DNA from 4 places in the Bacillus sp. Bwzl_19 genome. Region 4 is predicted to be linked to each of the others. Evidence: riboswitches for the same ligand, from Rfam matches in the RefSeq annotation. Region 4 holds a riboswitch; each other region holds the start of a gene.
What was found. Region 4 has a riboswitch for S-adenosylmethionine ahead of mtnK (S-methyl-5-thioribose kinase). Riboswitches for the same ligand answer to the same signal wherever they lie in the genome.
Positions count from the first base shown of each region.

Region 1: another riboswitch for S-adenosylmethionine. It lies ahead of ACW5MY_RS09510 (2-hydroxyacid dehydrogenase); the one in region 4 lies ahead of mtnK (S-methyl-5-thioribose kinase).
Region 2: another riboswitch for S-adenosylmethionine. It lies ahead of ACW5MY_RS05730 (bifunctional homocysteine S-methyltransferase/methylenetetrahydrofolate reductase); the one in region 4 lies ahead of mtnK (S-methyl-5-thioribose kinase).
Region 3: another riboswitch for S-adenosylmethionine. It lies ahead of metN (methionine ABC transporter ATP-binding protein MetN); the one in region 4 lies ahead of mtnK (S-methyl-5-thioribose kinase).

Region 1 covers NZ_CM142729.1:1,826,329-1,831,530, reverse strand. Annotated here, with positions in the region: gene ACW5MY_RS09515 (molybdopterin oxidoreductase family protein) at 1-1,945, opposite strand, end outside; SAM riboswitch class I at 2,092-2,184, shown strand; gene ACW5MY_RS09510 (2-hydroxyacid dehydrogenase) at 2,306-3,307, shown strand; gene ACW5MY_RS09505 (FGGY-family carbohydrate kinase) at 3,326-4,792, shown strand; partial or broken gene ACW5MY_RS09500 (RbtT/DalT/CsbX family MFS transporter) at 4,861-5,202, shown strand, end outside.
Region 2 covers NZ_CM142729.1:1,093,481-1,098,682, forward strand. Annotated here, with positions in the region: gene ACW5MY_RS05725 (GNAT family N-acetyltransferase) at 207-647, opposite strand; gene ACW5MY_RS05730 (bifunctional homocysteine S-methyltransferase/methylenetetrahydrofolate reductase) at 732-2,573, opposite strand; SAM riboswitch class I at 2,663-2,785, opposite strand; gene ACW5MY_RS05735 (YajQ family cyclic di-GMP-binding protein) at 2,886-3,377, opposite strand; gene ACW5MY_RS05740 (CvfB family protein) at 3,477-4,373, shown strand; gene ACW5MY_RS05745 (BMP family lipoprotein) at 4,549-5,202, shown strand, end outside.
Region 3 covers NZ_CM142729.1:2,862,799-2,868,000, forward strand. Annotated here, with positions in the region: gene sufC (Fe-S cluster assembly ATPase SufC) at 1-282, opposite strand, end outside; gene ACW5MY_RS15225 (hypothetical protein) at 459-611, opposite strand; gene ACW5MY_RS15230 (carboxymuconolactone decarboxylase family protein) at 804-1,181, opposite strand; gene metQ (methionine ABC transporter substrate-binding lipoprotein MetQ) at 1,274-2,089, opposite strand; gene ACW5MY_RS15240 (methionine ABC transporter permease) at 2,103-2,771, opposite strand; gene metN (methionine ABC transporter ATP-binding protein MetN) at 2,764-3,789, opposite strand; SAM riboswitch class I at 3,895-4,001, opposite strand; gene ACW5MY_RS15250 (SCP2 sterol-binding domain-containing protein) at 4,112-4,462, opposite strand; gene ACW5MY_RS15255 (thioredoxin family protein) at 4,560-4,880, opposite strand; partial or broken gene ACW5MY_RS15260 (toprim domain-containing protein) at 4,886-5,202, opposite strand, start outside.
Region 4 covers NZ_CM142729.1:1,404,920-1,410,121, reverse strand. Annotated here, with positions in the region: gene ACW5MY_RS07495 (pyridoxal phosphate-dependent aminotransferase) at 1-840, opposite strand, end outside; gene ACW5MY_RS07490 (carbon-nitrogen family hydrolase) at 933-1,712, shown strand; SAM riboswitch class I at 1,805-1,959, shown strand; gene mtnK (S-methyl-5-thioribose kinase) at 2,069-3,253, shown strand; gene mtnA (S-methyl-5-thioribose-1-phosphate isomerase) at 3,260-4,321, shown strand; gene ACW5MY_RS07475 (methylated-DNA--[protein]-cysteine S-methyltransferase) at 4,563-5,060, opposite strand; gene ACW5MY_RS07470 (PAS domain S-box protein) at 5,057-5,202, opposite strand, start outside.

The DNA.
Region 1 (5,202 bases), 420 kb from region 4:
TATCATCCATGTCGGCCCAAAGACCTTGGCTGACTGCAACGCCGGGAAGGACTTGTTCGCCGACGGAAGCTGTCAATTCACATTCACCGCGGTGGTTCCAAACTCTTACAGTTTCTCCGTCTTCTATGTCTAGGCGGGCAGCATCTTCTGTATGAATAAAAAGCTTTGGCGCCTTTTCCAGTTTTACGTGTTTTTCATTATTCGAAAACGTTGAATTTAAGAAATTATGATTCGGTCCCGGAACAAATAGAAACGGAAAATCGTCATCGCTCTTCAGAGGACTGTGCGTCGGCAACGCCGGATAACCTTCCTGTTTCATCTTTTCAGAATATAATTCAATTTTTCCGCTTGGTGTCTTGAGCTTGCCCGGGAAAAGCGGTTTTTTCCGTTTGGCTCTCATAAAGGAATGGCGTGAGAGCGAATCGTAATCAATATCCTCGATATACGGGTTGTCGGGACAGTCCAGCGCCTGTCTGATTAATTCTTCATCAGAATCCTGAAGCTCCCGCTCGGTAAAGCCCATCGCCCCGGCAAGCAAACGGAACACTTCTGTATTCGATTTGCTGTCTCCATACGGTTCGATCACCGGTTTTTGCAGCTGAATAAAATGATGCCAGTAAGACGTGTAAAAATCCGTACTTTCAAAAGCAGATGCAGCAGGGAGCACAATATCCGCATATTTGGCGGTTTCCGTTAAAAATAAATCATGAACGATTGTAAATAAATCCTCCCGCAGCAGGCCTTTTCTGACTTTATTCGCTTCCGGGGCAACCACTGCGGGATTGGTGCCGTAAATAAACAGGGAGCGCACGGGCGGATTTGTTTCTAAAAGAACGCTTCCGAGCCTGTTCATATTAAATGATCTTGGCTTTCTGCCGTATAGCAGATCAGGACGCTGGAGCGCCTGTCTGTTATAGTTTAATACCGCACTGTTATGTTTGATTGCGCCTCCCCCGGTGTTGAGCCATTGTCCTGTTACAGCCGGAAGACAGGCAACGGTGCGGACGATCATTCCGCCGTTGTCATGATGCTGAATGCCGTTTCCGATCCTGATAAGGGAAGGGGAGGCTTCACCGTACATTCTCGCAAGACGTCTGATATTGTCGGCTTTAACGCCTGTAATAACAGAAACCGTTTCCGGATCATACTGTTTGATATGCGCTTTTAATTCTTCGCTGCCTTCGGTGTATTCTGTGAGAAATGCTTCATCGTGAAGGTTCTCATCGAATAAGACATGCATGATACCGAGAGCGAGTGCGGCATCTGTGCCGGGACGAATGGGAATAAACCAATCGGCAAGCCGGCCGGTTTGATTCTTATGTACATCGATAACGACAATTTTAGCTCCTTTTTTCCGGGCTTTTTGAGCAATCATGACTTGGTGCATATTTGTGCTGACAGCATTGATTCCCCAAAAAATAAAGAGCTTTGCATGGATGGTCTCCTCAGGATCAGTACCCGCGCCTTCTCCCATTGTATAGTTATAGCCTTCAGATCCGGCTTTGCTGCAGATCGTACGTTCAAGATGACTCGCCCCGAGACGATGGAAAAAACGGCGGTCCATTCCCTCTGCAGCCAGTTTTCCCATATTGCCGTAAAAGCTGTACGGAAGAATGCTTTCTGCTCCTTCTTCGGCAATCAGCTCTTTCCAGCGCGCACTGATCGTATTGATCGCTTCCTCCCAAGAAATAGGCGCAAACTTTGCTTCGCCTTTTTCACCAATCCGCTTTAACGGAGCGGTTAACCGCTTCTCATCATAAATGCGCTCAGCCATGTGTCTGACTTTGTTGCATATGTTTCCTGATGTGACAGGGTGATCTGGGTCTCCCTGAATTTTAACGATTTTTCCGTCTTTTTTTGTCACAAGCAAACCGCATTGATCGGGACAGTCCAGTGAGCATACCGACTTAAAGACCCCGTTTGGCTGTTCTGCTGCAGAATTCATAGCCCATTTCTCCTCTTTTTTTATATTGTAAGCATTATAACATTTCAAAATCGAACGTCAATTCTGAAAAAAGTGTTGACATCCAGGAAAGACTTTTCTATGATGGGTTTATTCTTTTAAACAGCCTGACAATTTCATCATTTTATTTTCTATCAAGAGAGGTGGAGGGACTGGCCCTATGAAACCTCGGCAACATTTATTGTGCCAATTCCAGCAAGCGTACGCTTGAAAGATAGGAAAGAATGATCTATACATATTTGTACGCTTCAAGCGGATAAAGACGGTATATGAATCTCTTTCCTTCTTCGGGGAAAGAGATTTTTTTGTGAAAAAATTTATGTGAAAAGGATGTTTTGCACCATGACGGTTGTAATTACCGCACCATATCACGACGAGGGGCTGAAGGAGCTGACAGAGCTGTTCGGCCGGACTGTGCACAGGCCGTGGAAGAAGCACGGCCGGGCTTATCGGGAAGACGAATTAATCCGGATGATCCAAGAGACAAATGCGGCGGGGCTTATTACTGAACTTGATGAGGTATCTGAGCGTGTCATTGACATATTGCCGGATTCCGCTTTTATCGGCGTCTGCAGAGGGATGCCGTCTAATGTGGATATTGAGGCGGCGACTAAAAGAAAGATTCCTGTTTTCTTTACACCGGCCCGAAATGCCCAGGCCGTTGCTGAACTGTTTATCGGAAATGTGATTTCATTTTTGCGTCATACGTATTCTTCCCATCAGTGGCTGAAGGATGGGAAATGGAATGGTGATTATTTGCAGGCTTACGTCAAATTCAGAGGAAATGAGCTGACGGGAAAAACAGTCGGTCTTATCGGTTTCGGAGCTGTTGGACAGAGAATCGCCCGGCTATTGGCCGCCTTTGACTGTAAGGTGCTGTACTATGACCCATTTGTCAATCATGAAAACCGGGAGTATGAAAAAACGACGATGGAACGGGTATTTTCTGAAAGTGATATTGTTTCCGTTCACTTGCCGCGCACAGAAGAAACCATCGGCCTTATCGGCGCCAAGCACTTTCAATTGATGAAACAAGAAGCTGTTTTTGTCAATACGTCAAGAGCGGCGGTAACAGACAGAGAAGAGCTGTTGCGGGTGCTGAAAGAACGGCGGATTAAAGGAGCGATCCTTGATGTATTTTATCACGAACCGCCTGAATCTTCTGATTATGAAATCATTTCTTTGCCGAATGTGTTAGCGACTCCCCATTTAGCGGGGGCACCATTTGAAGTGGAGGATCATCATGTGAGGATTTTAAATGAAGCGCTTTTCAAATGGAAAAAAGATCAAACCTGCTCAATACGTGAACTTTATAACAAAAGAGAACTTGAAACAAAGGGATAGGAAAAGGAGGAAGCTGTAATGGCTGGACAAAAAGGCTACCTTGTATTTGACATCGGGACGGGGAATGCGCGAGTCGCGGTTGTGACTGCCGGCGGCGAAGTGACCGCACTTGAAAGGGAAGACATTGAATATGTGACAGATCCGCTTTATCCAGACGGCCGCTATTTCTCGCCGGAAAGAATATGGACGAAAATCAGCGCGATGGCAAGGACGGTTATTGCCAAAAGTCCTCATATTACATTAATCGGAATTACCTCAACAAGCCAGAGGCAGGGAGTTGTTCTGATCAATAAAGATAAAAAAGCATTTCTCGGTCTGCCCAATATTGATAACAGAGGGCGCGAATGGGAAAGCGGAATTGAGTTAAAAGATGAAGTGCATCAGCAAACCGGACGTCTCCCGAGCGCTTTATTTTCCGCAATGAAACTTGTCGGATTAAAAGAAAGACAGCCGTCATTATGGAAAGAAGTGACGTATATCACGAGCATCAGTGACTGGGTGACATTTGAGCTAAGCGGAATTTTGAGCTATGAGCCGTCACAGGCTGCCGAAACGCTGCTGTTTGACGTAAGGAAAAAAGCGTGGTCAGAAAAATTATGCAATATCTTCGGTGTTCCTTCTTCCATTCTGCCTTCACTCGTCAGATCCGGGACGGTTGTCGGAATGTTAACGTTTAAGAGAGCGGAGGTTCTCGGCCTTCCGGAAAGGGTACCTGTGATTGCAGGCGGAGGAGACACACAGCTTGCCATCAAAAGTGCGGATGCAAAGCCGGGGGATATCGTCATCATATCCGGCACGACAACGCCGATTACAAAGATAACGGCAGAGGCCGGAACTGAAAGTTTAGAGAAAGCATGGCTGAATTGCCACACAGAAGAAGGTCAATGGCTTCTTGAAACAAATCCGGGTGTAACCGGGCTCAATTATCAAAAATTAAAATCCATTTTTTATCCGAATGAATCCTACGGCATCATGGAACGGGAAATTGCAAGGCTGCCGAAATATGATCATGCGTGTGTTTCTGCGTTAGGCTCCTATTTATCGCCTGAGAAAAACGCACTTGCAAAAGGCGGATTTATCTTTGACGCCCCGCTGTCTCAAAATTTAAGCAGAGCGCATTTTGTCAAAGCAGCACTGCTGGAAATTGCTTTTTCAATTAAATGGAACTATGAGGCGTTAACAGAGGTAACTTCCTTTTCACAGAATGATGTGAAAGTATGCGGCGGCGGTTTCCAAAGTGATGCATTGACACAGTTTCTTGCTAACCTTCTGCAAAAGAAGATTTATAAGAGAGAAGGCTTCAGTCAGGCATCCGTGATGGGGGCGGCGGTGATTTGCAACGAGGCTCTCGGTGTGAAAGAAGAGCTTTCGAGTAACACAAAAGTTATTGAACCGGAATCGGATCAGACGGATCTCTTCCTATATGAAGAATGGAAACATACGCAAAGGTTATTTACGCATTTTCAGCCGGCGGTGAAAGCCTGACTCGGGGCTGGGATATATTTCTGAATGAATTAATGACAACATGAAAGTCTGCAGAGGAGGAACAAAAAATGCTTAATAAAATAGGAATTCCGAAACAGCTTACCTGGGGGTTTTTGGGAGTGGTGCTGTTTATGATGGGAGACGGCCTTGAGCAAGGCTGGCTCAGTCCGTTTTTAGTTGAAAACGGCTTGACGGTTCAGCAATCAGCGTCCCTGTTTACGGTTTACGGTATTTCTCTTGCAGCAGCGTCTTGGTTTTCAGGCGTCTGCCTCGAAGCCTTCGGGGCAAAGCGGACGATGTTTATGGGGCTGTTATTTTACGTCATCGGAACAGCCGCGTTTATCGCATACGGATTTGAATATCTTAATTTGCCGGTGATGTATGTCACGTATTTTATTAAAGGGCTGGGG
Region 2 (5,202 bases), 310 kb from region 4:
TCAGCAATTGACAGATATCGTTTCACACCTGCCGTCCTTGCCGAATTGCTTGTTGCTTAATGAACAAAGGGTAATAAAAAAGCGGGAGAGCGTCAATAGCGGCGCTTAAAAAAGCATGGGGAGTGGGACGTGATGTACGGATTCGCTTAACGCTAAAAATAACAAAACAAAGCCCTTATAAGAGACGCCAAGGGCTTTTGTCTGTTTCAAGCGAGTTCTTTATACATGATCACATGCGGGCCGATGCCGGGTATGTCAAAGGGGCTGCCGATGCTTGTCCAGCCGAGCTTTTCGTAATATCCTTTCACGTGATATCTGGCGTTGCACCAGACAAGCGCCGCCCCCATATCGGCCAGTTTCCGTTCTGCATAGGCGATTAATGTGCTTCCCGCTTTTTGTGTCCGGTATTCCTCAAGCGTCGCCATGCCGCGCAGCTGGTAGGCGGGCTCAGCTTTTAATGCCTGCTGAGACTGCGGATAGAAAGAAGCGATGCTGATCAATTGTCCGTCGTAAAAACCTCCGAGATGAAAAGCTCCTTTTACGCTGTCCTGATCATATTTACAATCCTCTATCGTCTGATGGGGGCGCAGCACGCTGTGTCTGATCGCGTACGTGTCTTCTGCGGTGATGGGTTTTACTTCAACCATAAAAAAAATCCTCCTTTGCTTGATTCTTTTTCTGTATCGTACCATGAAAAAGCCGCCTGTCATATCAGGCGGCTTGTTTTCACATCAATGCAAATATACATCAGCCCGTTTTTCATCCTTTTGCTTAATATAAGCTGCGAGTTCTGACGTCAAATCAGAACGGAGAAACGGGGTGATTAAATAGATTCCGTTAAACAGTTCGCACGCCGTGTCAAGAAGCGACTTGGCGATGGCAAGGCCCTCGGCTTTCTGCTTCCGCTTATCTTCACCGGCCTGCGCCATTTTTTCCCGGATGCTGTCTGACAGCTTAATGCCCGGTATTTCATGATGAATGAACTCTGCGTTGCGGCTGCTCGTTAACGGCATAATGCCGATATACACCGGCGTTTTGAGATGCTTCGTTTCATGATGAATGTCAATGAGCTGCTGCTCTGAGTAAACAGGCTGAGACACGAAGTAGTCGGCTCCGCACTCGATTTTTTTCTCCAGCCGTTTTACCGCCTTATCAAGATGGCGGACATTCGGATTGAATGCCCCGGCTACGGAAAAGTTCGTTTTCTTGCCGAGCGGTTTCCCTGATAAAGAAATGCCCTCGTTGAATTGCTTAATCAGCCTGATCAAGTCAAAGGACGTCAAATCATAGACGGAGGTAGCTCCCGGAAAGTCGCCGATTTTTGAAGGATCGCCCGTGATGGCTAAAATGTCGGTGAGCCCGAGCGTATCCAGCCCCATTAAATGTGACTGAAGGCCGATGATATTGCGGTCTCTGCATGTAATGTGGACGAGAGAACGGATATCAAGGCGCTCTTTCAGTAATGAACCGCAGGCTGCATTGCTGATCCTCGGTGTCGCCAATGAATTGTCGGCGAGCGTCAGCGCTTCTATGCCGGTTTCCTTTAATTCAGCCGCCGCTTTCAGAAATTTGCCAAAATTCAATTTTTTCGGCGGATCAAGCTCTACGATGATTGACCGTTTTTGCGCGGCGATTTCGTCTAAACCCGGATCGGTCCGTTCATCCCGGACTGAGATGACTTCTTCTTCCCGTCTGATTTTCACTTCTTTATCAGTAACGGGTGAAAGTCCGTGGACCGCATCAGCCATGGCTCTGATGTGGTTGGGCGTTGTGCCGCAGCAGCCTCCGATAATGCGCGCGCCCTGAGTGCGGAATTGTATGGCGCTCTCCCGGAAATAGGCATCGTCCGTATCATAAACAAGCCGGCCTCCTTCTAAAGACGGAAGGCTGCTGTTCGGATAGACCGATAAATAAGCGTCACGGAAAATAGGCACTTCGGTAAGGGCTTCAATCATGTGGTACGGGCCGAGCCGGCAATTGATTCCCGTTATATCAGCGCCGAGGCCGGCAATTGATCTGAGCGCTTCCCGAAGCGGTGTTCCGTCCTGCAGCACGCCCTGTTCGTGCATGGAAACGTTCAGCATGATCGGGAGTTCCGTTTCTTTTCTGGCGATCTTCAGCACTTCGCGCGCTTCTTCTAAATCATAGTATGTTTCCAAGAGCAGGCCGTCCGGCTCCTCGTGAAGCAGTAAATAAAGCTGCTCCCGAAAGCTGCGTTTAATCTCCTCAAGGCTGTAGGCGTTTTTGTTGAAGGTGCGGATGCCGCCCATCGTTCCCAAAACATAAGCGCCGTCTGAGGAAGCGCGCGCGATTCTGACCGCCTCCTGATTGATTCTTTTCGTGTCATCTTCAAGTCCGTATCTTGAGAGCTTAATAAAATTCGCGCCGTACGTGTTTGTTTGAACGATGTCTGCCCCGGCTTCCACGTAAGCCTTATGTATCCGCTTGATTTCCTCGGGCTTTGAGACGTTCAGTTCCTCAAAACATCTGTCAATGCCGTAGGAATAAAGGAGAGTGCCCATCGCGCCGTCCCCGATTAATATCCGTTCTTCCAAGTCTTGTAATAGTCCCATTGTTTGCCTCCTTCATCACATTCAGCAAGGAAAAAAGAGAAATAAAAAAAGTCTTCTTAAGAAGAAGACTTTGTGATCATTTGTCTCTCTTCTTATCTTCCAAGCTGTTTATTAGCTTGCTGGATTTAGCACCTTGGTCATGGTTTGGGTAAACCATTACACCGGTTGCTGAAGCGTCGTCGGGCCAGTCCCTCGGCTTCTCTTGATAAGAACGTTCATTTAATTGTCATGGGTTTCCAAAACTTAACTGTGAAAATCCCTTTCTCCAAATTTACCGAAAATAGAGACAATAATCAATAGGAATCACATAATTTATCTAAAATTAATAAATTGAACATCAATCGGCAGGTCTGCACCGCGGACGGCTGCAATAATCTGCTGCAGATCATCTTTATTTTTTCCGGTGACGCGCACTTGGTCGTCCTGAATCTGCGACTTTACTTTCAAGCCGGAGTTTTTAATCACTGCATTGATTTTTTTTGCGTTGTCTTTATCAATGCCCTGTACAAGCTTCGCGCGCTGGCGCACTGTGCCTCCCGAGGCATTTTCAATTTTGCCGTATTCAATGTTTTTCGTCGGCACATCCCGTTTGATCAGCTTGCCGCTCAGCACATCTTTGAGCTGATTCAATTTAAACTCGTCATCTGAAATCAGGACAAGTTCTTCCTTTTCTAAACTCACATCGCTTTTAGATCCTTTAAAGTCATAGCGCGTGCCGATTTCTTTCAGCGTCATCTGAATCGCATTCTGAACTTCGGGAAATTCAACTTTTGATACGATATTAAAAGAACTTTCTTTTGCCATGAGAAAACCTCCTATAACATTTCACTTATGAGTTGATTATAGTAGAATAAAGAGAAATGTCCAACAGCATAAAGCATGAATTTGTGTGAATTGGAAAAAATGGGAAAAACATCAGCCTCATACGGGCGAAGCAGGAAGGACGATAACATGAGACCAGGGCAGCAGCTCACGCTTAGTATAGATCACCAAACCGATTTCGGTTATTTTTTAACTGACGGCGAGGATACGGTTCTTTTACATAACAGTGAAATCACAGAGGATATCGAAGACAGAGATGAAGTGGACGTATTTATTTACGTCGACCATCAGGAAAGGCTCGCGGCGACGATGAAAAAGCCGCTCATCAGCTTTTATGATTACGGATGGGTGGAAGTGACGGATCAAGTGGAGGATATGGGCGTATTCGTCGACGTCGGTCTGTCAAAAGACGCGCTCGTCGCAACGGAGCATCTGCCCCCGTATAAATCCGTCTGGCCGCAAAAAGGCGACAGACTGTATTGCATGCTTAAGGTGACAAACCGCGGGCGCATGTTTGCCAAGCCGGCGCCGGAGGACATCATCAGCGAATTATTTACAGATGCAGGCGAAGAGATGATGAATAAAGAACTGACGGGAACGGTGTACAGGCTGATTGCATCAGGCTCTTTCATTATTACAGATGAAGGCATCCGCGGGTTTATTCACTCTTCGGAAAGAAAAGAAGAGCCGAGACTCGGCAGCCGTGTGACAGGGCGTGTCATCGAGGTGAAGGAAGACGGCTCTGTCAACATGTCGCTGCTGCCGAGAAAGCAGGACGCGCTTTCTGTTGACGCTGAAGAGATTTTGACCTATCTGAGATCAAGAAACGGCGCGATGCCATACGGAGACAAAAGCCATCCTGACGATATTCGCGAACGGTTCAATTTAAGCAAAGCCGCCTTTAAGCGGGCGCTCGGCCACCTGATGAAAAACGGCAAGGTATATCAGGAAGACGGCTGGACATACGAAAAACAATAAATTTTCTGCAAAAACATCGGTGAACAAAACCGATGTTTTTTATTTCCTTCAAAACCACAATATTCCTGATTTTCTTTGTTTTCATGTTTGTTTTCAAAAAAATAAATATTTTATTGAAATAAAATATTCTGACACGCAGACCGATATATAGAAAAAACCGCAAAGGAGAGTTTCAATGAAAAAAATGGTGATATTTGCGGCTGTTCTGCTGATCGCACTCGGTGCGGCCGGATGTGCAAACAGCCAATCAGACGAAACGGCCGGCCGTGAGGCGAAAAAAATCGGGATGATGCTGACGGACAACGGACTTGGCGACCAGTCCTTTAATGATTCTGGTTTTCAAGGCTTAATGAAAGCAAGAGACGAGCTCGGCATCACATTTGACTACAGAGAAATAAAGGATACCGGTACATATGAAAAAGGACTGACTCAACTTGTAAAAGAAGGAAATGATCTTGTTGTGGCACTCGGCTACAGCATGCAGCCGGATTTAGAAAAGGTCGCTAAAAAATATCCGAACCAGCAGTTTGTGCTGATTGATTCAGTGTCAGAACTGAAAAACGTCACCTCCGTTACCTTTAAAGAAGATGAGGGAAGCTATTTAGCAGGAGCACTGGCGGCCCTGACAACAAAAACTGGCACGATCGGATTTATCGGCGGCTCAGATGCCGACGTCATTAAACGGTTTAAAAAAGGCTATGTGGAAGGGGCGAAATCAATCAAACCAAATATTCGTGTACTGTCTGAAATCAGCGGATCGTTTGATAATGACAAGCTTGGGCAGCAGATCGCCAAACGAATGATTCATCAGAAAGCCGATGTCCTGTTT
Region 3 (5,202 bases), 1.5 Mb from region 4:
GATTTCACTTGGGTACTGCATCGCAAGGAAAAGACCCGCCTGAGCGCGCTCGTCCACTTCCATTTCCAGTACATCTTTGCCGTCAAGCGTGATGCTGCCTTTTGTAACTTCGTATTTCGGGTGTCCCATAATCGCTGCTGAAAGCGTGGATTTACCGGTACCGTTCGGCCCCATGACAGCGTGGAATTCGCCGCCTTTTATTTCAAGGTTTACACCTTTTAAGATCTCTTTTCCTTCGATTTCAACGTGAAGATCCTTGATCGTTAATGTTGAAGCAGCCATATCTATACCTCCAAAATATATAATCATTATTCTCAATTTATTCTCATTCTAATTTTATAACAAATGAAAAGTAAATACAACTTTTTATATTACCCGGAACATTCCTAAAGTTTATCAAAGATCCAGGCGTAATTAAAGCTGTTTGAAACAGAAAAAGGGCGGAATTCCGCCCTTTTTTACTGACCGATTTTCTCATTAAGCTGCGCTGCGAGGAACTTGCTTTTTTGGTATTCAAGCTCCCTCTGCCGTTCGACTTCCATCCTTTTTGAAAGACGCCGTCCATATTCCTCGTAGCCGATGCCGTGTGACTTCTGCATCGCTTTTTCCATTTCAGGCGTATAGTCAAGGTCCAGTCTTTCATGGCTGGTGCAGATAATGAATCAATCCCTTCATTTGTTTGTTTCCATTGTAACAATGATCCGCTGCTCCGGCCAAAGAGAGTGTGCCCCTGAATCCTTTCGAATGTGCCGGAAACCGGCGCTGTTTTTATGTGAAAAGCGGTATTCACACGATTGCTCTTTCTAATGCGTCGTATGTCCGAATTCCTGAATGCACTGCTGCACGAGGGTCACTCCCTGACTGAGTGCTGCGCCTCCTCCGAATGCCGCCGCGACGCTGATGACCTCAAGGATGTTTTCCTCTGTCGCGCCCTGGTCAAGGCAGCCCTTCGTATGATAAATCATGCAAAATTCATCTTGAGCATTGATGCTGATGCCGAGAGCGATTAATTGTTTCTCTTTTTCAGTCAATGAATCCGCTGAGAAACACTGTTCAGTAAATTCATTAAACTTCCGTCCCATCATCGGCATTTTCTGCTCGAATATGCCTAAACCTTCTTTGTATTGTTTTAATGCGTCATGCAGGCTTTTGCCGTTATCCTGATATTGAGCCACTGCCATTCCCTCCAATTGTTAACCTTCCCTTTTATTATGGACAGTTCTCCGATTAATACCCGAAAAAAACCCCGGACGATTCATCCGGGGTTTTCGCTTTATTCAGATACAGGAAGTACGGCTCCGTCGTATTTTTTCTCAATAAAGTCTTTGATTTTCTTAGAGTGAAGCACTTCCATAAGCGCTTTGATTTTCGCTGATTTTTCGTCACCTTTACGAACGGCAATGATGTTGGCGTACGGGTTGTTTTTCGTTGATTCCACTTCAATCGCATCTTTTAACGGGTTCAGTTTGTTTTGAATCGCATAGTTGACGTTAATGAAGACTGCGTCGCCTTCTTCTTCATTATATGCTTTCGCCGTTAATTCAGGGGCGATTTTTTTGAATATCAGGTTTTTCGGGTTTTTCGTAATGTTTTTCGTAGTGGCGTCAATCGTTTTCACCTTCGGATCAAGTGTGATCAGTCCGGCTTTTTGAAGCATCGCCAGCATACGGCCTTGTTCTGCGACGTTGTTTGTCATGATGATGGTCGCGCCTTTAGGCAGGTCTTTCAATGATTTGTATTTTTTCGTGTAAATTCCGAAGGGCTCAAGGTGAACGGCTCCGGCATTTACGAGTTTGAAGTCTTTATTTTCTTTCATTTCCTGTTCAAGGTAAGGAACGTGCTGGAAGTAGTTCGCATCCACTTCTTTGTCAGCTAACGCTTTGTTGTACATTTTGTAATCGTTCAGCACTTTTACTGTTAATGTGTAGCCTTTTTCCTTCAGAAGCGGCTCCGCTTCTTTTAAAATTTCAGCATGCGGTGTTTTTGTCGCAGCGACGACGATTTCCTTTTTATTTGAGCCGTTTGATCCGCAGGCAGCCAAAACTCCCGCGAACACAAGCAGCAGCGCACTTAGTACAATCTTTTTCAATGTAAATCCTCCCTTATCTTTTGTCTATTATATTTGTAATCACATCACCGATAATTTGAATGATAAAGACGATGATGAGAATAAATACAGTTGCCACAAACGTTACATCTGTATTATTGGACTGGTATCCTTCTACATATGCAAGGTTTCCGAGTCCGCCTGACCCGATGGCGCCGGCAATGGCGGTAGATCCGATCAGAGCGATGGCCGTAACGGTGAGGCCTGAGATTAACGCAGGCATTGATTCAGGAATCAGCACTTTGAAGATAATCGTCGATGTCTTTGCTCCCATTGATCTGGCAGCTTCGATGACTCCTTTATTAACTTCACGGAGCGCGATTTCAACAAGGCGGGCATAAAACGGCGCAGAGCCGATAATCAGCGCGGGCAATGCAGCGTTCGGCCCTAAAATCGATCCGACCAAAAACTTAGTAAAGCCGAGAAGCAGAATAATTAAAATAAGAAACGGAATAGACCTGAAAATATTGACAACCGCCGCAATCACGGTGTTAATGATTTTATTTTCCCATAAGCTTCCCTTGCCCGTTAAAAAGAGCAGAAGACCGAGAATCGCTCCGATGACAAATGAAAAGGCTAAAGCAATGACCGTCATATAAAGGGTCTCGTATGTGGCCGTCCACAGCTCGGTTATATCAACGTTCGGGAACCATTTTTCAAACATTTGTGATCACCTCTGCTTCTACCTGTTTGTCTTTGATGAACCGGATCACGTTTTCTACTTCTTTTTCCTGACCGTCAATGTGGATGAATAAAGAACCGTAGGCTCCGTCTTTCGTCTGTGAAATTTTCCCCTGCAGAATATTGACGTCCACGTCAAAGTTTTGGATCATCTCCGTAATGAGGGGCTGTTCGGCAGCCTGCCCGACAAATGAAAGCTGAATCGTTTTTCCTGTCGCGGTTTCCTGCAGAAAATGCTGAATGGTTTCTTTCGTCTCCTCCGGTTCTGTCACCTGCTGAACGAAACGCTTTGTCATCGGCTCACGCGGGTTTCTGAAGACTTGGAGCACTTCGCCTTCTTCAACGACTTTCCCGTTTTCCATGACGGCGACTCTGTTGCAGATTTTTCTGATGACGTGCATTTCATGGGTAATGAGCACAATCGTCAGGCCGAGTTTGTCATTTATATCGGATAAAAGATCTAAAATTGAATCGGTCGTCTGCGGGTCTAGCGCTGATGTCGCTTCATCACATAGAAGGACTTTCGGATTATTGGCGAGCGCCCGGGCGATGCCGACACGCTGCTTTTGACCGCCGCTCAGCTGCGACGGATAAGATTTTTCTTTACCCTCTAAACCGACCAGTTTAATCAATTCATCGGCGCGGCGGACCCGTTCGCTTTTTTTCACGCCGGCGATTTCCAGTGGAAACATAATGTTCTCCCGGACGGTGCGCGACCAAAGAAGGTTAAAATGCTGGAAGATCATGCTGATTTCCTGACGCGCTTTTCTCAGTCCGCGGCTGCTTACTTTATTTAATTCCGTCCCCGCGACTTCCACGGTGCCCGACGTCGGCTTTTCAAGGCCGTTCAGGAGACGGATTAAGGAACTTTTACCAGCTCCGCTATATCCTATAATTCCAAATATTTCGCCCTTTTTGATATCAAGAGTGACATCTTGGACAGCATTGACATCCCCATGCTTCGCTTTGTAAATTTTTGAAACATTTTGAAGATGGATCAAAGCAATCACCTGCCTTACACTATTCTAAGAAATCTTCCGGGTTTCTCTGCAAAAGAAAAGCCTTTCTGCAAAAATGAGCAGAAAGGCTTATTGAAAAAGGCCTTTCTCTCATCTTCCAAAGCAGATCGCTTTGAGTGAATTGGCACCATTTCAACATTGTTGATGGTTGCCGGGCTTCATAGGGCACTTCCCTCCACCTCTCTTGATAAGAGAAAACATATTGTATTTTCGTCCGGAAATTCTTACTGTAGAATAGCACGGCGAATGATAAAAAGTCAATAAAATAAATAATGGGAGCTATTGTCACATAGTAGAATGGCAGTTACGGCCGCTTGCTGACCGCCTGAAAAAATCCATTTGTCAGCCAGAGGATGGCCTCCAGCTTCAGCAGGGCCCGGAATGATCCCTTCACTTTGAGTTTTCCGCTTTGGATGAGTTTCTGCAAAGAGACATCACCGTGCAAAAGATGGATAATTTCCGTCTGGTTTCCGTAAAAGGTCAAATTAGATTTTTCCTTTGAAGCCGCCGTTTTTCTCATTTCTCCCTGTCCGTTAATTGAGACCGTTAAGGCTTCTGTTTCTCCTTGGAATGTAATCAGCAGCGTTGAGGCATTTAATAGCGGTTTCAAAAACAGATGCTGTCCGTCATTCTCTAAAACTTCTATTTTCTCCACTCGTATAACCTCCCGTTTTAATGGCCATACATACACATTTCTCTTTTTAACGGACAGAACCCTTTATAAACCGCACGACATTTTCCTGTAAAAATTGTCACATCGGGAACGTTTGCGATGTTTTTTGTTTAATCAGCTCATATAAATAGGAAACGGAGCGGAAGGCGTATCCTTTCTCAACAAGCTCTCCGCCTTTAAACAGCAAAAAGCACGGAACGCTCTCAATCTGATAGGCTTTGGCGAATGCGGGGGAATAATTCACGTTGTTTTTATAGAAGGCGGCTTCGGGCAGCATTTCTTCGACGACGGAAAGCATTTTGGACGCCAGCTGGCATGTGCCGCAAAACGGGGTGTACAAATACAGGAGATAGACGTCATCCTGAATCGATTCGAGTTCATTTTCTTGGAGTTCTTTCATTTTGATTACCACCTCAGGTCGTTCTTTTTCAAAAATACAGGGTCTGCATCAAGGCCGGCTCTGATCAGTACAGATGCAAGATGATGGCCCGGGCACGATTCGACTTGCCTGTATGTTCTGTCTATGCAGATATGGCGCGCTTCGGGCAGCTCCCGTTTCAGCTGTTTTCTTAATTTTTCTCCGGAGTCGTCTGCGTCCGTTAAAATAACACGTCTCTGTCAAACAGGCGGTCCGCCAAATCTTCCAGTTCAGTTTGGCCGATCGTTCCGTTTGTACAGATGATTTCCGCGGGTTCGATGAGCACTTCCCTGACTTTGATTTT
Region 4 (5,202 bases):
CGCCTGCTGCGCGGCGGGAAACAGGCTGACAAACATATGATCCTGATAAAGGTTGATCGCTTCGATAACAGACGCGTTTCCGGCGGCAAATCCGACACGCCAGCCCGCCATGTTATAAGTTTTTGACAAGGTATAGATTTCAATTCCTGTCTCTTTTGCACCTTCCGTCTGCAAAAAGCTCAGCGGTTTATGCCCGTCGTAGCCGACTGCTCCGTATGCGAAATCATGTACGACACAAATGCCGTTTTGTTTTGCAAAGCTGACCGTTTCCTCAAAAAACGCCTCTGTCGCCACAGCACCGGTCGGATTATTCGGATAATTGAGATACAGCAGCTTCGCCTCATTCTGCACCTTTTCAGGAATTGCGCTGTAATCAGGGAGAAACCCTCTATCTTCCGTCAGCGGCATCATTTCCATTTTCGCTTTCGCAAGGGCGACACCCGACCAGTAATCAGGATATCCGGGATCAGGCACAAGAATTGTATCTCCCGGGTTCAAAAGACATTGCGGAAGCTCTACAAGTCCCGCCTTGCCTCCGAACAGCACGGCCACTTCCGTTTCCGGATCAAGCGTAACCCCGTACTCCCTTTCATAAAATTCAGCGGCTGCTTTTTTGAAGCTGTAAGCGCCCCGGAAGGATGAGTATTTATGATTTTCCGGCCTTTCGACGGCGCGCTTCATTTCCTCAACGATATGCTGAGGCGTCGGTTGATCGGGGTTCCCCTGTCCCAAATTGATGACGTCTTTGCCTTCTTTCAGCTTTTGATTCACTTTTTGCACCAATGATGCGAAAAATTGTTCCGGCAGCTGTTTGAGTACATCAGAGATTTCAAAGTTCATATTTTCACCTTCTAAAAATTTCTTGAAATGATAGTCCATCATCATATATGGTTAAATAAAAAAAGTAAAGAGAAACTTGGGGTGTTGAAAAAATGAAATGGACCGTTTCTTGTTTGCAATTTGATATTTCATACGGAAATCCTTCAGAAAACTTCAAAAAAGCAGAATCTTTGATTGAGCAAGAAAGCCGCCGCGCTGATGTCATCGTGCTTCCTGAGTTATGGACGACCGGCTATGACCTCACACGGCTTGACCAGCTGGCGGATGAAAACGGCGAAACCTCGGTACAATGGCTTAAAAAAACGGCCAAAAGATACAATGTACACCTCGTTGCCGGATCTGTCGCGGTCAAAGAAGGAGAAAATGTCTATAACACCATGTACATCGCCGATAACAGCGGACAGATCGTGAAGCAGTATCAGAAAGCCCATCTGTTTCAGCTGATGGATGAACATCTATATCTGTCAGCAGGAAACAGCGACGGTTCCTTTGAGCTTGACGGTGTCAAGTGTGCCGGGCTGATCTGCTATGATATCCGTTTCCCCGAATGGATCAGAAAGCATACGTCCAAGGGAGCAAATGTACTCTTTATCTCTGCGGAATGGCCGTTGCCCCGCCTCGATCATTGGCGAAGCCTGCTTATCGCCAGAGCAATTGAAAACCAATGTTTTGTCGCCGCCTGCAACTGCACGGGATCCAATCCCGATAATGAATTTGCCGGCCATAGCCTGATAATTGACCCATGGGGCCGGATTTTGGCCGAAGGAGACCGGACGGAAGGCGCAGTCCCAGCGGAAATCGATGTTTCAGAAAGTGAGGCCGTGCGCGGCACCATACCGGTTTTCCAAGATTTGCGGCGTGATTTATATTAATTTTCAAAAAAACGTTGACAAGAATATTCCGCACCTGCTAATATTTTCATCAACTGATTAATCCGAATTGTGATACAAATCAATATATTTTTCTCTTATCGAGAGTTGGGCGAGGGAATCGGCCTTTTGACCCCAACAGCAACCGACCGTAATTCCATTGTGAAATGGGGCGCGTACATTTTGCGCCGAGACATTGTCTCATAAGGCACGGTGCTAATTCCATCAGATGTTATCTGAGAGATAAGAGGCGGACTGCACTGTTTCAGCCTCCTTCTCTTTCAGAGAAGGAGGCTTTTTTTCGGGCGTATTCTCCGTCACGATCTCTTACAGCCACTACATAATAGGAGGGTAAATCCATGTCTGCAACTAAAACAAGTCTTTATGAACAATTAACAGAAAGCTCCGCCGCCGCGCTAGCCGTGAAGCTCGGCTTGTTCCAAAGCAAAAGCACCCTGACATGCCGTGAAATCGGCGACGGCAATTTGAATTACGTCTTTCATGTGTACGATAAAGAAAACAAAAAGGGACTGATTATCAAGCAGGCGATTCCTTACGCCAAAGTCGTCGGTGAAAGCTGGCCGCTTACGATCGATCGGGCGAGAATCGAAAGCAGCGCCCTCATCCGCCAGGGCGAGCATGTGCCGCACCTCGTTCCGGCCGTTTACTATTCCGATACTGAAATGGCCGTCACGGTAATGGAAGACCTCTCGCATTTAAAGATCTCAAGAAAAGGGCTGCTGGAAGGAAAACATTATCCGAACTTATCGGCCCATATCGGTGAATTTTTAGGAAAAACGCTGTTTTACTCATCCGCTTATGCGCTTGATGCGAAAGTAAAGCAGCAGCTCGCAAAGCAGTTTACAAATCCTGAGCTTTGCAATATCACAGAAAGACTTGTGTTTACAGAACCGTTTCTCGATCATGAAACAAATGATTTCGAAGAGGAGCTGCGCCCATACGCAGAAAAAATTTGGAACAATTCCCGGCTGAAAGAAGGCGCCGATGAATTGAAAGCCATCTTTCTGAATTCAGCGGAAACATTGATTCACGGCGATCTGCACACGGGAAGCATCTTCGCTGATGAACATGAAACAAAAGTCATTGATCCCGAATTTGCTTTCTTCGGACCGATCGGCTTTGACATCGGCCAATTTATCGCCAACCTGCTGTTAAACGCCCTCAGCCGGGACGGTGACGACAGACAGCCGTTATATGACCATACTGCCGCCGTATGGGACACATTTGTGAAAACATTCAGTGAAGCTTGGGAGAAAGACAGCTTGCCTTCCTGCAGACATCTGCTGGAAGATACACTGAAAAACACGTTTGAGGAAGCGGTCGGTTTTGCGGGATGCGAATTGATTCGGCGCACGATCGGACTCGCCCATGTAGCTGACTTAGATGAACTCACTCCGTTTGACAAACGAATTGAACGGAAAAAGCTGGCGCTTGAAATCGGCGCCTGTTATATCGAAAACAGAAAAGAACTGAAGGATATCACTGAGGTTCTGGAACAATTTAAGCTCCGTGTAAAGGAATGATGCAGCATGACCAATGAATTTGCCATCCCCCGTTCTGTGGAATGGAAAGAAACATACATCCGCATTTTAAATCAGCAAAAGCTCCCTGACGTTACTGAATATGTGGATCTTGAAACAAAGGAAGATGTATTCGACGCGATTATCACACTGAAAGTAAGGGGCGCTCCGGCCATCGGTATAACGGCGGCGTTCGGACTCGCGCTCTCTGCCAAATCGTTTGAAGTCCGCGATCTTTCTGATTTCCGCCGTCAGCTCGCGGATGTCAAAGCGTATTTAAACAGCTCGAGACCGACTGCCGTCAACCTCGCGTGGGCGCTTGACAGACTGACGGACTCCATCAGAGATGCGACCTCAATCAATGAAGCGAAGACAACGCTCGTTCATGAAGCCATTCAGATTCAGATTGAGGATGAAGAAACATGCCGGATGATCGGCCAAAATGCTCTGCAACTTTTTAAAAAAGGCGATAAGATCATGACTATCTGCAATGCAGGTTCAATTGCCACAAGCAGGTACGGTACGGCGCTTGCCCCCTTTTACTTAGCGAAACAAAAAGACCTCGGTCTTCATATTTACGCTTGTGAAACAAGGCCCGTTCTCCAGGGGTCCCGGCTGACGGCGTGGGAGCTGATGCAGGGCGGGATTGATGTCACGCTCATTACTGACAGCATGGCCGCCCACACAATGAAGGAAAAGCACATTTCAGCGGTCATTGTCGGCGCTGACAGAATTGCTAAAAACGGGGATACGGCCAACAAGATCGGAACGTATGGCCTCGCTATTTTGGCAAACGCCTTTCAAATTCCGTTTTTTGTGGCCGCACCGCTTTCGTCTTTTGACTTACAGATTGAAAACGGCGATCAGATTCCTATTGAAGAAAGAGATCCGGATGAAGTCAGACAGATCTCCGGCATACGCACCGCTCCTGAAGATGTGCCGGTCTTCAATCCTGCCTTCGATATTACACCGAGCAGCCTGATTTCAGGCATTATAACCGAGAAAGGCATCGTGACTGATTCTTACACGGAAGAAATTGAACAATTATTTGCAGACTGCCAGCTGAGCTGAAAAACCGCTGATGATATTGCCTCAGGCAATGTCAGCGGTTTTTTTGTCTGCATAATGTAATCACTTCATCTTTTTGGGCGGCTGAAATCAGATGCATTTTAAAAAACAGCTCTGCATAGCCGGCTATCTTTTGCGGACGGCTCACTCTCATCAGGCTTCGTCCTCCTTTTTCGTAAGACCAACTTTTTTCACTTAATAAAATGATATGTCGGACGTGAAAAAACGGAACGTGCCATATGCTTTATTTTTCTTTATAGGATATTTGTTCGATGTTCAGCAGCACCGCTTTTACATCCGTCTGGGTGCCCGCGTAACCCGTTAAGGCGCTGTTTTTGCCGATTACCCGATGGCACGGAATCAAAATCGGCAGCCTGTTGCGTTTATTGGCTTGTCCGATGGCGCGCACCGCTTTCGGTTTGCCGATCATTTCGGCTATATCACCGTAGCTCCGGGATTCGCCGTATGGAATCACCGTCAGCGCGTTCCATACCTTTTCCTGAAAAGCTGTCCCTTTTTGTCTCAGAGGCAGAGAGAAATGCCTTCTTTCTCCGGAAAAATAAGAGGTCAGCTGCTGTTTCGCCTCAGATAGCAAAGCGGTTTCACACGATTTCACGCCGGGCGTATCTTTCCGCCATTTCTCAAAATCTTCCCCGTTGAGAAACAGGCCGGTAATAAAGCCCTCTTCCTCTGTTATGATGACGGTTCCAAAAGGTGCCTTCACACTTGTAAAACAGATCATTCGCCGCTCCTTCTTTCTTCAGTATTCTGCCGGATCGGAAGCGTCAAATGAAAGACGGTGCCCTTCCCTTCTTCACTCTCCACATGAATGCGGCCCTGGTGCTCTTCGATGATTTTATAGCTGACCATCAGACCGAGCCCCG